Regions from separate parts of the Paenibacillus sp. FSL H8-0168 genome, predicted to be linked through region 3. Evidence: predicted binding sites of a transcription regulator. Region 3 holds the regulator's gene; each other region holds the start of a gene.
What was found. The regulator Rex, encoded in region 3, represses fermentation and respiration genes when NADH is low (regulators of the CRP and FNR family bind a similar motif). The targets are predictions, from matches to a motif close to TTGTGAAATATTTCACAA.
Positions count from the first base shown of each region.

Region 1 (4,917 bases), 2.7 Mb from region 3:
GGGATCGGGATTGCTCCAAGTTGGATATGCCAACGTAAAATCGCTTGTGTAGTCGTTTTACCATGAGTAGCAGCAATTTTCCCAATCTCTTCATTCTCCAGCATGCTGTGACCGCGACCCAAGGGGCTCCACGATTCGGTCACGATGCCCTGTTCAGCATCTTTCGCACGCTGGTGCTCCTGATTAAACAATGGATGCAATTCAACTTGATTGATGCTCGGCGCGACACCTGTTTCCCGAATTAAACGTTCATTATGCTCGGGCAGAAAATTGCAGACCCCGATGGAACGAATATAGCCCCTTTTCTTCGCCTCAATTAACGCCTGCCAGGCTTCAACATATCGGTCAATTTGGGGATTCGGCTAATGGATCAGATAAAGATCATAATAGTCCAGGCCTCCTCTAAATAATGACTCTTCGATGGTTACAATGGCTTCTTGATAAGCATGTCGACGACCCGGTAGTTTGGAGCAAACCAACAATTCTTCTCTGGGCACAGAGCTCTGCTGGACCGCTTTCCCAACAGCACCCTCATTTTCATAGTTGAACGCTGTGTCGATCAGACGGTAACCTGCATCAATCGCGCTGGTAATCGCCCTCACTCCGTCTGCACCCTTCAATCCAGCAGTCCCAAATCCAATGACGGGCACTTTAGTCCCATCATTCAATACCTTCTCCGGAATTTGTTGGTTCATATTACAGCCTCCTTTACTATTCTCATATAACATAACACCTCTTCAAAGCTCCAGTAGAATATAGCAATCCAATACATTCCGTTCCTATATATGTATATACCCACTAGCTCGTAACTTCCCTACCAAGTTCTCTGTGTGCTAAATCAAAAAGCGCCTGATCCCCATTGAAATCATACTTGAAGTCAAGGGGTCAGGCACTTGTATACCACTACCAAATCATATAATCCACTTCATGCTGAATTGCTTGGTTGTCCAACACAAAGTTGAAGTGTCTGTATTTTTATTTCAAACCTTTCCATACCCAGTTCTCTACCTCTGGCAAGTCAATGCCTTCTTCGCGGATGAATTGATGATGTTTCTTAATCGTAGCATCCATTTCATCCACAATGTTGGTGTACTTCCCAGCGTCAGGTAAGTTAAGAACGGCTTCCTTCACTAAGTCAAAACGATCCATTTGATTCAATACACGCATATCAAATGGTGTCGTAATATCGCCATTCTCACGGTAACCATGTACATGCAAGTTATGATTGTGACGATCAAAGAACAGATCTTTGATCAGACCTTCGTAACCATGGAAAGCGAAAACAACGGGCTTGTCTTTTGTGAAAAAATGATCAAATTCGGCGTCGGATAATCCACGCGGGTCTAGTTTTTGACTTCTCAGTTTCAGCAAATCTACCACATTGATGTACCGAATTTTCAAGTCAGGCAGTTTTTCATGCAAAATGGAAATCGCAGCTAAACTTTCAATCGTTGGCTCTGTACCAGCAGAAGCAATGACAAGGTCAGGTTCTCCACCTTGATCTGTACTTGCCCAGTCAATGATCTTCAACCCTTTATCCACCAATTCTTTCGCTTCATCAGCAGTAAACCATTGTGGACGTGGGTGTTTAGACGAAACAATCAAATTGATCTTTTGACGGTCGTTTAAAATGGTGTCGAAAACAGCCAACAATGAGTTGGCATCAGCTGGCAGATACTCCCGAATAAATTCTGGTTTTTTATCAGCCAAATGACCTAACAAACCTGGATCTTGGTGTGTATACCCATTATGATCCTGTTGGAACACCGTTGAAGTTGCTACGACATTCAATGATGGGATATCTGCACGCCATCCTTGATCCGTTGCTTTACGCAGCCACTTAAAGTGCTGGGTGATCATCGAGTCAACCACACGCAGGAAGGCTTCGTAACTTGCAAAGAAACCATGGCGACCTGTTAATACATAACCTTCCAGCAATCCTTCAGCTTGGTGTTCGGATAATTGAGAATCAATTACACGGCCATAGGATGATAAAAATTCATCATTAGGTTCAATAATTTGGTCCATCCATTGGCGTTTGGTTACTTCAAAAACAGGAGCCAAGCGATTAGACATCGTTTCATCTGGTCCGAAGATTCTGAAATTACGATTTTCTTCATTTAAAAGAACCACATCTTTAACGTATTTCCCTAAAACCGACATATCCTGCGCAATCACTTTACCAGGTACGGAATTATCCAGCGCATAGTTACGGAAATCCGGTAATTTCAAGTCTTTAATGAGGTTACCCGCATTCGCAGCAGGGTTCATTCCCATACGTTTATCGCCTGTAGGCAGAATTTCAGCAAGCTCAGGGTTTAAACGACCGTTTTCGTCGAACAATTCCTCTGGTCTATAGCTATTCAGCCATTCTAACAAAGCAGGTGCGTGCTGCATATTTTTTTGATCAACCGGAATTGGAACCTGATGGGCACGGAATGAATTTTCATTCGGCACGTTGTCCCATTCCTTCGGACCTGTCCAGCCTTTAGGTGAACGGAATACAATCATCGGCCAAGCCGGACGAGTAAGGTCATTATTTTCACGCGCATTCTTTTGAATAGCTTCAATCTTCTCGATAGCCGTATCCAACACTTTCGCCATTTCTGGATGCATGTGATCCGGATTTTCACCTTCAACAAAGAACGGCTCCCAACCCAAACCTTTAAAGTATGAGGTCAATTCTTCTTTTGATTGACGAGACATAATCGTTGGGTTACTAATCTTAAAGCCATTCAAGTGCAAGATTGGTAGCACTGCACCATCTGTGATGGGGTTGATAAATCGGTTAGAAAACCACGAAGCGGCTAATGGGCCCGTTTCAGCTTCACCATCACCAATAACAACAGCCGAAATCAGATCAGGATTATCCAGAATGGCACCTACACCATGAGAAAGGGAGTAACCTAATTCTCCACCTTCATGGATAGATCCAGGTGTTTCAGGAGCAGCATGTGAAGCAATACCGCCAGGGAAAGAGAATTGTTTGAACAATTTCTTCATACCTGAGATATCTTGTGTAATTTGCGGATAGATTTCAGTGTAGCTTCCATCCAGATAAGAATTTGAAACCATAACCTGGCCGCCGTGACCAGGACCTTCAATGTAAAGCATGCTCAAATCATATTTATTAATAACACGATTTAGATGTGCATAAATAAAGTTTTGTCCTGGAATTGTGCCCCAGTGTCCAATAGGCTTAACCTTCACATCTGAATCTTTTAAAGGCTCTCTCAACAAAGGATTATCTTTTAAATACAGCTGACCTACCGAAATGTAGTTCGTTGCACGCCAATATGCATCAAGTTTTTCTAAATATGTTTTAGATGAATAATCTGCTAACACGGGTGATAACGACATGGTGTCCACTCCCTAAGTAGTTTTGTTTGTAATTTATTTCCGGAAATTTCATCTACATGTACATCATAACGCTACGCTGATTAAATTCAACCTTTTTCACAAGTGATACGGTCCAATTTTGTGAAATTTTGAACATACTATGAAATATAAATTAAAAAGACAGTAAAAAAGCTCTTACATTAAAATATATAGAAGTATAAACCAATAAAATTTTTAATAAACGAGGCAATCGCAGGCTTCAATCCTTTTTTCAAAACCATAAAAAAAAGACCGGAGAATTCTCCAGTCTTATCATTAGTGAACCGATACAAAGGTATTAAATTTTAAATATTTGTAATGAAATCGCATATGAGAAAACTCAAATGGCGTACCGTTATCTAAAAAGAACACACCTTCCATAATACCTACAGGCTCATTTTCATTTAAATGTAGCAGCTTTTGATCATTCTCTTGAGACGGTTCTGCAAAAATGGATAAAAAAGATTTGGTGACGGCCAAGTTCCGTGAGTCTTCCAAATAATTAAAAATGGACCCCTCGATAATTGTCTGATTTAAATTCTGGACAATTTTAATGGGGATATAGCCCGTTTCAATCATAAAAGGATCATCATCAAACAGACGTAAGCGAACAATTTTGTAAACAAAATCATGAGTCTCCAAGAACAAATCGCGTTGTAACTCTTCTGTTGGCGGAATGACCTCAAAACTCAGTACTTTGATTTTTGGCTTTTTACCATGCATTTGAAAATTATCAGTGACCCCTAGATTAGAGCCTTCGTAGTTAAAGATAGATTCATTTCTTATGTATAATGGATTAATAAATGTCCCGGAACCTTGTTTTTTGAAAATAATTCCGACATTCTCCATTTTAGTCAGAGCACGTTTAATTGAACTACGACTAACCTGGTAAGTCTCACTAAGACTACGTTCATCTGGCAATCTCATATCTGCAAACTTTCCCGCAAAGATTTTCATCTTGAGATCGTCAATAATTTGCTTATAGACAAATTGTGTCATATAGTACTCCTCTTTCAGGTCTTCTATAACTCCATATAGTTTACCATAACTTGCCCATTTCATCTCGTGTTTGTTTCTGTATGCTGAGTAGACTTTCAACCGAATAGGAAGCGTCCTCGCTTTTACTTTACATCTCTATGCATAATACCATGATTACACATACATAACACCACGGAACGTATCTACAAAACAGCAGAAAATACAGCCCCCCCACCTTAATAACATCGGTAATAAGACCAAGCCTGTTTCGAACCTTGAGGGATGTTTGACTAGACCAGGCTAAAATCCTTGAATACATTGTTATTATTTATCTTGTTCAAACGTTTTCTAATAAAAATGGTGGGGGGGAGATCATATTGGCTATCCGCTACAGCGTCATCATTCCAACCTATAATCGAGCCCAGCAATTGTTGCTCACACTCGCTTCATTTGAGACACAAACCTATCCAAAGCAACTATTCGAAGTCATTGTAGCTGATGACGGTTCTACAGACGGAACGAAAGAAATGGTCGAAGGCTTCAAAGCATCCTATCCTCTTA
Region 1 is NZ_CP151948.1:274,451-279,367, reverse strand. Features, by position in the region: partial or broken gene MHI21_RS01300 (aldo/keto reductase) at 1-695, opposite strand, end outside; gene MHI21_RS01295 (phosphoketolase family protein) at 976-3,360, opposite strand; gene MHI21_RS01290 (GntR family transcriptional regulator) at 3,655-4,377, opposite strand; gene MHI21_RS01285 (glycosyltransferase) at 4,734-4,917, shown strand, end outside.
Region 1: MHI21_RS01295 (phosphoketolase family protein) is a predicted target of Rex. The motif match lies at 3,479-3,496, and genes of this name have one in related genera.

Region 2 (4,917 bases), 2.4 Mb from region 3:
GGCCAGCAATTTTTTCTGTGAAAGCAAATGCACAGCTTTCTGAATTTCGTAAGCTGATTGACGCAAAATATCAGCGAACTGCACAATATACTCGTCCGGCTCCGTAATGTTGTACATATAAAAACGGGAAGCCGTCGCTTCAAGACCGTCCAGCACATCATCCATGGTTGTTGTCAGTTCCATGATGTCGTCGCGTTCCAACGGCGTAATGAAGGTCTTGTTCAGCTCAGTAATAATCGTGTGTGTGTAATCATCACACTTATTTTCATACTTCTTCATTTCATTTGTAAACAAAGTCACATCTTGAAGATTTGAAGTATGTTGGGCAAAATAATCGGCTGCTTGCACGATCGTATCTGCCATATTTTCCAACGTCTCGAAGAATATATCCTTTTTCTTCAATCTCATAACGATTACCCCTTTACGAAAATATCCGCAACCTGTTTCGACTGCAATAGACAACCTTTGCTATCTTATCACACTCATCAATGTTTTTGTAATGTTTGTAAAAGCAAATTTCATGATATACGTATACAATGCCCGACATAGAAGGTCATTATCCGACAATTTTTTCCTAAAAAGGTGTATTTCGTTTTCTAATTTTCTTCTATGGTTACATGTTCCTTTAGTGGTGTATCTGCAGGTACTACATGTATATAGGATGTACCTGGCGTTAACGGGATTTCAACCCCATTTTTCATAAAACGAATCGCATCGCCTGGTGTATGTTGCCACTCAGCCTGTATTAACTGTCCTTGTTGAAACACCATGGCCTCTCCGCTGTCGTCCAGCTCAACACTTAATCTGCCTACATCATCCAACGTTCGATGCCTAGTGCTCATCACAATGACATTGGCTGCTGAGAGCTGTTGGTTATTATTTTGATCCACATGTGACTTTTCGTTCACAAAACGCTTATATTGTTGATCCGCTGGATCATAGGTATAAGATACCCGATAGCTTTTAAGCAAAAACCGGATTTGTAAAGATGCTGCGCGCTCATCTACCATAACTGGGGTTTCACCGGATTTAAGGTAAGAATATACTGGAACGTCCGTATGCTTGGCATACCCTTTACTATCGCTTCCTTTGCGCAGTCTGTTCACGTCTGTGTATAAATTATGTGGAGGACGACGATCTTTGCTTCGCCAGAAGTAAGCCCCTCCATTTGAAATCTCATCCAGATGTTCCTTCCGCTGCTGCTGTAAAATCGCATAGGCATCTGTGCTTCCCCCTGCGTGTATAGGCAACGCACCATAGGTTTCGCCCAGCTCAATCAAATACGGTCGAATGCTACGGACCGGTCCAATCTTTACATCTCCGCCATGACTTTGGAAAAAAGCGACCAAACGGGTAATCCCGCCTTCTGCAAGAACTTCATATACCATGTCTGCCTGGCTAAGTCCTGCCTGTGGACGTGCAGCCGGAGCATTATTGATCATGACAGCGAGTGGTCGCTCCAAAACTGGCTGCTCCACCGGAAGACCGGTGAGCGGAGCTGTAAATGTTGGAATAGACTGCTCCTTCGGCGGTTTAAGTGCCTCCTTCTCTGTTTCTTGCTTGGGCAGTTGGGGAACGGATTCAGATTCACCCGTATTGGACATAGCAGAACAAGACATCAGCGTCATGCATAACAGAGCTGAGGCCATCACACGCAACCAATGATTTCGTTGGGAAATGGGCCCGGACAAGTTCATCCCTCCACTTAGTTATTTTTCTCATTATAAGCTTTATTTCCTGTTTTTGTCTTGATTGAAGCGTGACCAATCTATAGAATACTTATCTAAAGACATTAAAATTTAAAAAATATTTAGACTTTGTGATTTTTATCACAAATAACTGTAACTGAACCTACTACAATAAAGGTGTAGCAAAGATGATCATCCCCAACAAAATGAAATACAACCAACATTATAGATTAAGAAAGAGGAGTGGTTTGAATGTTTAACAGCTGGTTACGTGAAAACAAAGTGGCAATGTGGTTGCTGACTGTAGTACGGGTTTATCTAGGGTATGAATGGATGACCCACGGACTTGAAAAGCTGACAGGTGGATTCGATGCAGGCGGATTTATCTCGGGGGCCATTGCTAAAACAGGTGGAGAACATCCCGCTGTACAAGGCTGGTGGGGATCGTTCCTGGAAGCCTTTGCCCTGCCTAATGTAGGTTTGTTCAACGTCCTGATCCCATTGGGTGAGTTCTTGGTAGGGGTTGGCCTGCTTCTCGGTACATTGACTACACTGGCTGCTTTGATGGCTATGGTTATGAACTTCTCGTTCCTGTTCTCGGGTACAGTAAGCACCAATGCAATCTACCTGCTGTTTGAAATCTTCCTTGTAGTCGCTGGTGCAAATGCCGGAAGAATTGGCTTTGACCGTTGGGTACTGCCCTTCCTGCGTGGACTGTTTCGTAAAAATAAAGATACCTTTCCAGCTGACCCTAGCCGAAAAATAGCTTAAACATCCCAAAATAACCGTTATCCTCCGGGTAATGGTTATTTTTTTTGTGCTGTTATGCTCACAAGGGGTCTTTCAGCTCCTTCTAACTCGAACTCTTTTATCGGATTCATCATCCCCTCCAAACGTTTACAAGTTGGATACAACATGGAATGCTCACGATACATTTACCCTATACACTACAGTTACATCAAAGAACGTAATGGAGGGTTATATCATGAAAAAAATTACCAAAGCCTATCTCATGCTCGCAGCCGTAACTTTCACAGTGCAAACTATGGGATTGGGATATACGACATCAGCCAAAGCGGCGACGTCTACTATGACATCTCAGGCAGAAAGTGTACAACATATCTCCAAGACCTTCGAGCAGCTACTACGCCAACCCGGCAAGCTACCTCAGGCATTCACTTATTTGCAAAAGCATATTCAAACCATTCCAGCCTCTCAAGCTACCATCATGGTGCTTCATCTGGAAAATGCACAGAACCAGCAATTAGATTCCTATGCAAAGACCTTATACCCGGCCTCTGTTCAAACCAAAATAAATCAAATCTATAAACCCGGTGATTCGTTCACAAATGTAATCATCCGTTCAAGCGATGTGAACCTGAAAAAGTTGCTAACTCAAACAAGAGATGCCGGCTACAAACTTGAAACTGCAGAAGGCATGTACTACCCAGTCATCAACTATGAAAAATATAAAGTCTTCGGGAAGCACACCACGACAGATATCCGCAGCTATATTGACATCATGGCGATGGAATCCGGACAGGCGGCTACCAAGGATGCCGCGCTCCGTATCGGCTATCAACAGTTAGCCGGACGAGTGCTGGCACAGGAGGCATTTTTAAACCAATATCCTCATTCCAACCGTACACAAGCTATAAAAAAATTGCACGATCTGTACTTCTTCTATACTTTCTATGGCACGAACAATACGCCATTATTCGATTATGATACCGGAAAGATTCATCCGAATGCCAAAAAAGGGTATCAATTCGTCGTTCAACGTAATATGGATTCGAAGAGTACCTACATTCAAAAGCTGAAAGCATTTATGACACTATTGGATCAAAATGGAGATCAGCGTACTACGCAGGTATCCACTTGGCTAAAAAAGAACGTGCCTTCTAATTAATCGAAGACGCAAAATACACAAAAGAACTTCCATTCCCACACACCATGTGGATTCGGAAGTTCTTTTTTTACATTTACGTATCACTTTCTTGACCAAAAGCCCAACAATTGAGACTCAACGAGCCAAGGACATACGACTGAAAAAGCTTATGCGCAGAGCGCTCATGATCCGCAGCCCCCATCGCATAAAACAAAGGTGAAAAATGCTCTATTCCATAAGAAGGTACCGCCTGTTTGGCATATGGAGCCTTTTTGTCATATTGGAATAGGTGACGCAAATTCCAGTCTTGGAGCTGCTGTGCAATCCAGTCATCATATTGAACGGCCCAATCGGCTGGCTCACTCGTCTGCTTGAGTGTCCGCAAGTTGTGGACCAATCCACCGCTACCGATAATCAGAATTTCTTGTTTTCGCAACGGCGCCAGCATCCGCCCAATCTCGTATTGCTCCTGGGGAGCGCGCCGAGAATCAATGGATAAGGGTACGACCGGTATGTCCGCATCAGGGTATATATGCCGCAAAACCACCCATGCTCCATGATCCAGTCCCCGGTTCCGAACCGGCTGGTGGAACAGGTTATGCTGACTGAACAGATGCTCTATCTCCTCATACAGCTTTGGATCGCCTGGTGCAGGGTAATCGATTGAGTACATTTCTTCGGGAAAGCCATAGAAATCGTGCAACGCTGCATGCTGATCATCCGCGCCAATACATTGATCGGGGCTATCCCAATGCGCGGAAAAAATGACAATTCCTTTGGGTCGGGGCAGGCTCGCGCCCAGCTTTGCAAGAAAGCTGGTATATGCGTTATTTTCTACAGCCAGTGTCGGTGAACCATGCGCAACAAAAATTGAGGGTAATGTCATCGCTGCCAACCTCCACACGCCAGTATAGTGTTACTCTTCCATTTTACTCCGGCGGAGGCGCAATTTCCAATACAAAACGTTACACACTGAAATCAGATCATCCAGTGCTGCCAATCCCGTTGAATATTTTCCTGTTCATCCAGCCATTCAAGTGTTCGATCAATCAGCCGTTGACGCTCTTTACCTGACGAGAAAGTGTGATCTCCCTGGAAAATAATCTCTTTATCACAGCGTCCCTCTGGACGCATCCAGAATATCTTTTGAAACAGAAATGCATAATCCACAGGAATAATATCATCCGAGGTGCCATGAACAACGAGCACATCTCCGTTAAATTTAACGGCCTCCTGGAACGGCTGAAATTGAGCTAACGACTCAAAATAAGCAGGCGTAAACTTATAGCCCAAATAGTCGGCATGACCGGTTTTAACAGACTCATCGTACACGCTTCGCTC
Region 2 is NZ_CP151948.1:973,745-978,661, reverse strand. Features, by position in the region: gene MHI21_RS04500 (DUF47 family protein) at 1-408, opposite strand, end outside; gene MHI21_RS04495 (DUF3048 domain-containing protein) at 597-1,691, opposite strand; gene MHI21_RS04490 (DoxX family membrane protein) at 1,941-2,459, shown strand; gene MHI21_RS04485 (hypothetical protein) at 2,674-3,597, shown strand; gene MHI21_RS04480 (class III extradiol ring-cleavage dioxygenase) at 3,671-4,462, opposite strand; gene MHI21_RS04475 (alpha/beta fold hydrolase) at 4,555-4,917, opposite strand, start outside.
Region 2: MHI21_RS04490 (DoxX family membrane protein) is a predicted target of Rex. The motif match lies at 1,818-1,835, and genes of this name have one in related genera.

Region 3 (4,917 bases):
CAAAATGGCGACCGCTATCCACTTTTTCTTATTTTTCAAACCCGTGCTTCCTCTCTAAGGGGATGTGACACCTGAATTAGCGCGACAGCAGCCCTTCAAAGGCGGCTTGTGCCTCATGTTTGATGCGTTCCTCGTCCATAGTCAGGCATTCGCCGTTTTTCACAACCTGACGACCGTCTACCCATACGTGAACCACGTCTTTGGCGCTTGCTGAGTATACCGCATGGGAAATAAGATCTGTACGCGGCAAGAAATGTGCCTGATTCAGATCCAGCGCGATAAAGTCAGCCTTGTTGCCTGCTGCCAACGCTCCTACTTCTTTTAAACCAATTGACTTTGCACCGTATTCTGTTGCCAGACGCAGCGCTTCACTCGCAGGAACTGCCGTAGGGTCACCAGATACACCCTTGTGAATAAGTGCTGCCAGACGCATTTCCTCGAACATATCCAGGTTATTATTACTGGCAGGACCATCCGTTCCGAGAGAAACGGTAACCCCTGCACGCAGCAATTCAGGCACTCTTGCCACACCACTTGCCAGCTTCAAGTTGCTACCTGGGTTGTGCGAAACCGCTACACCACGTTCAGCCAGTAAAGCTATTTCTTCGTCATTCAAATGAACGCCATGGGCAACAAGCGAAGGACGGGAGAAAAAGCCAAGCTTATCCAAGTGTGCAACTGGACGCAAACCGTAGTCACGTACGTTTTGCTCCACTTCGGCGATCGTCTCAGACATGTGCGTATGCAGCGGCAAATCCAGATCATGCGCAGCTTGTACGAATTTTTCAATAAACGCAGGTGGACAGGTGTATGGCGCATGCGGTGACATCATCGTTGTAATACGCCCGTCTGCTTTACCATGCCAGTTACGCGCAAAAGTTACGGCCTCAGCCAGCTTGATTCGCTGTTCTTCCTCCGAACATAGTCCAATTGCTCCACGCATCAGACTTGCACGAATACCTGACTCTTCAGCCACACGAGCCACCTCATCCATATGATCGTACATGTCCAGGAAGGTCGTTGTACCACCTTTCAGCATTTCCAGCACAGACAACGACGTACCCCAGTACACATCCGTAGATGTAAACTTGGCTTCCATAGGCCACATTTTTTCCTGAAGCCATACCTGAAGTGCCAAGTCATCTCCATGCCCACGCAGCAGAGACATCGCCGCATGACCATGAGTATTAATCAGACCAGGTAAAAACAAAAGCCCCTTACCATCGATCGCTTCCGTCTCTTCCTCACCCGAAGGCAATGTCTCGCCAATGTAAGTAATGCGGCTATCTTCTACAATCATAGTACCATGGATTACCCCAGCTTCTGGTCCATTTACGGCAAAAGAGCCGTTTTTAATCATCCATTTATTCACTGTCATATTGTGTTTCTTCCTTTCCGTCCTCCAAATAATAAGCGAGGCTAAGCAAATCAGTTGTAAAGTCTGTGGCATGAATCCGAATGTTGGCCGGTGCCTTGAGAGTAGTCGGTGCAAAGTTCAGGATCGCTCCAATTCCGCTCTCAATAAGCCTGTCAGCCACGTGCTGTGCTTCAAAATCAGGTACGGTAATAATCCCGATTCGAATGTTTTTTTCTCTCACAGTCGCTTCCAGTTCATCCATCGGTTGCACGACCAATGTATTGATCTTGGTCCCTACCTTATCCGGAAACGCATCAAATACCGCTACAATCTTCATATTGTCTTTTAAATAAGCGTTATAATTCGAAAGGGCTTGCCCCAGATTACCCGCTCCGACCAATACTACATTAATTTGCTGATCGATTTTCAGGATATGGCGTATTTTCTCAATTAGATAAGAAACATCATAACCGATACCCTTCCGACCAAAATCTCCAAAATAGGCGAGATCTTTACGGATTTGGGCCGGGTTCAAATCTAGCCTCTGTCCCAACTCTTGAGAAGAGACCGTAGCCACCTCCCGTTTGTGAAGTGCATTCAGATAACGTAAATATACGGGTAACCTCCGTACGACAGCCTCTGAAATTTTATCTGATTTCATACTTGCTCCCCCTAATTGTAACGAACATACTTAGTGTCCGTCCGTTATGCCTCGGTCTCCGGGGCGGATTGGAGCCATTCGGCGATGCGGGGCACCATTTGCTCCGATGGCATATGCTCCATTTTTGGTCCCGGTAACGAGTACAAAAAGTGCTTTCCGTAATAGGATTCGATCACACGCGTATCGTAAACGATAACGACCCCGTGGTCGCTCGCTGTACGAACCAACCGACCAAATCCCTGTTTGAAGCGAATGACCGCTTGTGGTACAGACAGCTTCATAAATGGATTCTTCTTCTGCTGCTGGAGCAGCTCGCTTTTTGCCTCCAGCAACGGGTGATTCGGCGGTTGAAATGGCAAGCGAACAATGGCTAGACAAGTCAGAGCCTTCCCCGGAATATCGACGCCTTCCCAGAAGCTGCTGGTTCCCAGCAATACAGAAGCTTTGGCTTCCTGAAAACGGCGGGTTAGCTTGCTGCGACTCCCACTGTCCACTCCTTGTCCCAGCACAGTAATTTCGCTGGATGCTAAGGCCTCTTTGAGCGGCTCATACACTTGCCGGAGCATCCGATAGGAAGTAAACAGAACGAGCATTCTCCCCCGCGTCGCCTGAGCAGTCGCTCCTAGAGAGCTAACGAGCATATCTACAAAGTGTGCATCTCCTACACTGCCCTTCACGCTTGGGAAATCCCGTGGAATGACCAGCAACACCTGATCCCTGTAATTAAAGGGTGACGGGAGCTGCGAAGTCATCAGCCGCTCTTGATCTGCGGCCTCCTGCAAGCCAAGCTGATCGATCATGTACTGAAACGACTTATCTACCGATAAGGTAGCAGACGTCAGAATGATGCTTCTTTTTTTGTCAAAAAACATTTCTTTCAACTGGCGGCTCACATCGACGGGCACTGCATAAAATTGTAATGATTTACTGCGGAATTGCCCACTCGCTTCTAGCCAGTATACGGTTGTTTCATCATCGAGTCGCATAAAAAAGCGCAAATTTTCTCGAATCCCCGCCAGATCCTTGAGCAGACCCGTGATATCTGTAATAAGGCTATCCGCCGCATAATCGTCATGTTCTTCCTTGACGTCCAGCATCAGCTTGTCGCCCTTGCGCAAAATTTCACTCATCGTTACATATAGCTGATTTTCCAAAGCCCCCGCCTGATCCCACTTTGCAGGCTTGGCTGAAGGTTTGAGACGGGAAGAAAACTGTCCTGTTTCACCCGGTGTCGCATCGCTTCGCTCTGGCAACATGCCAAACAGCTTATCGCTTAGCAGGTCCCAAGTTTCCTTAACCTCTAACACGAGCGGATACATCTGATCGATGGTTGAGGCCCAATCCGTCGACTTCTCGTGCCCCGATTTCGCCAACTGTTGACGAAGTGAGGGCAGTTGTCCATTCTTGCTGTCTTTGAACAGTCGCGTCAGTGTATGCACGAGTGTGAAATATTTCATATGCATACCTAGGTGCTTACCAGCTACTTCCTCCAGGTGATGGGCTTCATCAATCACCAGATGTTCATAGCTCGGCAACAACTGGTGACTAGCTTTGACGTCTGTAAACAACTTAGAGTGATTCGTAATAACAACATCCGCTATCCCTGCTTCATGGCGTGCACGATGATAATAGCATTTGCGGAACCATGGGCAAGAACGACCAAGACAGGACTCTGAATCACTCGCCACCGTTTCCCAGAAATCTCCACCACGGTTGCTCAGATTCAGTTCTTCATCATCACCGGTTTCTGTTAGCGTCAACCAGACGATCATCTGAGCAGCTGTAATTAAATCTTCCTTCGGTGTCGCGAAGTCTCTTCTGTTTATTTTATGTTCAAACTTACGCAGACACAAATAATGTCCCCGACCCTTGAAAATAGCAGCCCGGAACGGAAACGGAATCACCTTAGTCAGCATCGGAATGTCGCGCTCGCGTAATTGCTCCTGCAGGTTGATCGTATGTGTACTTACCATAACTCGCTGTCCTTTTTTCACACTGTGATACAGCGATGGGAGCAAATAGCCGAGGGACTTCCCTGTTCCTGTACCTGCTTCGATGAGTAGATGCTTGTCTTCACTCAGTGCCTGATTTACACCCTCAATCATCTGTATCTGCGCCTCGCGCTCCTCATATTGGCTCAAGGATGAACGCAAGTTGTCCCGCACATCATCCATGTACTCCTCAAAGGAAACACCTGACAGTGGATTCGGGTCATCTTCTCTACGCGGAGCAGCTAGCTCCGTCCAATCTTCCACTTTTAGCGCAAGCTGACGAAAAAACTGATGTCCCTCCAGATCCTGAATAGGATCAAGCTCTTTCTCTTCACGCACCCCATCAAGAAACCATCCAAGGTCACTGTCTTCCTCTGCAAACAAATCGCTAAGCCGCTGTATCGTTATCAAAGGTAATGCTTGAAGCTCACCCAGACACTTTAAAAACACCTCAGCCGTAGCCAACGCGTCGCTGTCTGCTTGGTGAGGGCGATCATGCGCCAGCCCAAACTCAGAAGACACAAAACCCAACTGATACGAAGATAGCGATGGAAACATAATTTTCAGAAAATCCATTGTATCCAAGATTCTTCCGCTAAACGGCAAATATCCGCACCGATCCAGAGCGTTTTGCAAAAAATTAAAATCAAACGCCACATTATGACCGACCAGTACAACATCGTCCAGCATAGGCACGAGCTCCATCATCATTTCTTCAAGTGCAGGAGCATTCTTGACGTCATCGTCTGTAATTCCGGTCAACCCGGTGATAAAAGGGGGAATAGATCTGCCAGGGTTTACATAAGAGCCGTAAACACGGGAAATGCTGTTATCATGATCTATAATTGCAAGTCCGACTTGAATGATGTCATCCGCGGACTGGGTGCCTGTCGTTTCAAAATCCAATA
Region 3 is NZ_CP151948.1:3,372,644-3,377,560, forward strand. Features, by position in the region: gene MHI21_RS14875 (DUF5590 domain-containing protein) at 1-39, opposite strand, end outside; gene MHI21_RS14880 (amidohydrolase) at 77-1,378, opposite strand; gene MHI21_RS14885 (redox-sensing transcriptional repressor Rex) at 1,365-2,018, opposite strand; gene dinG (ATP-dependent DNA helicase DinG) at 2,063-4,917, opposite strand, start outside.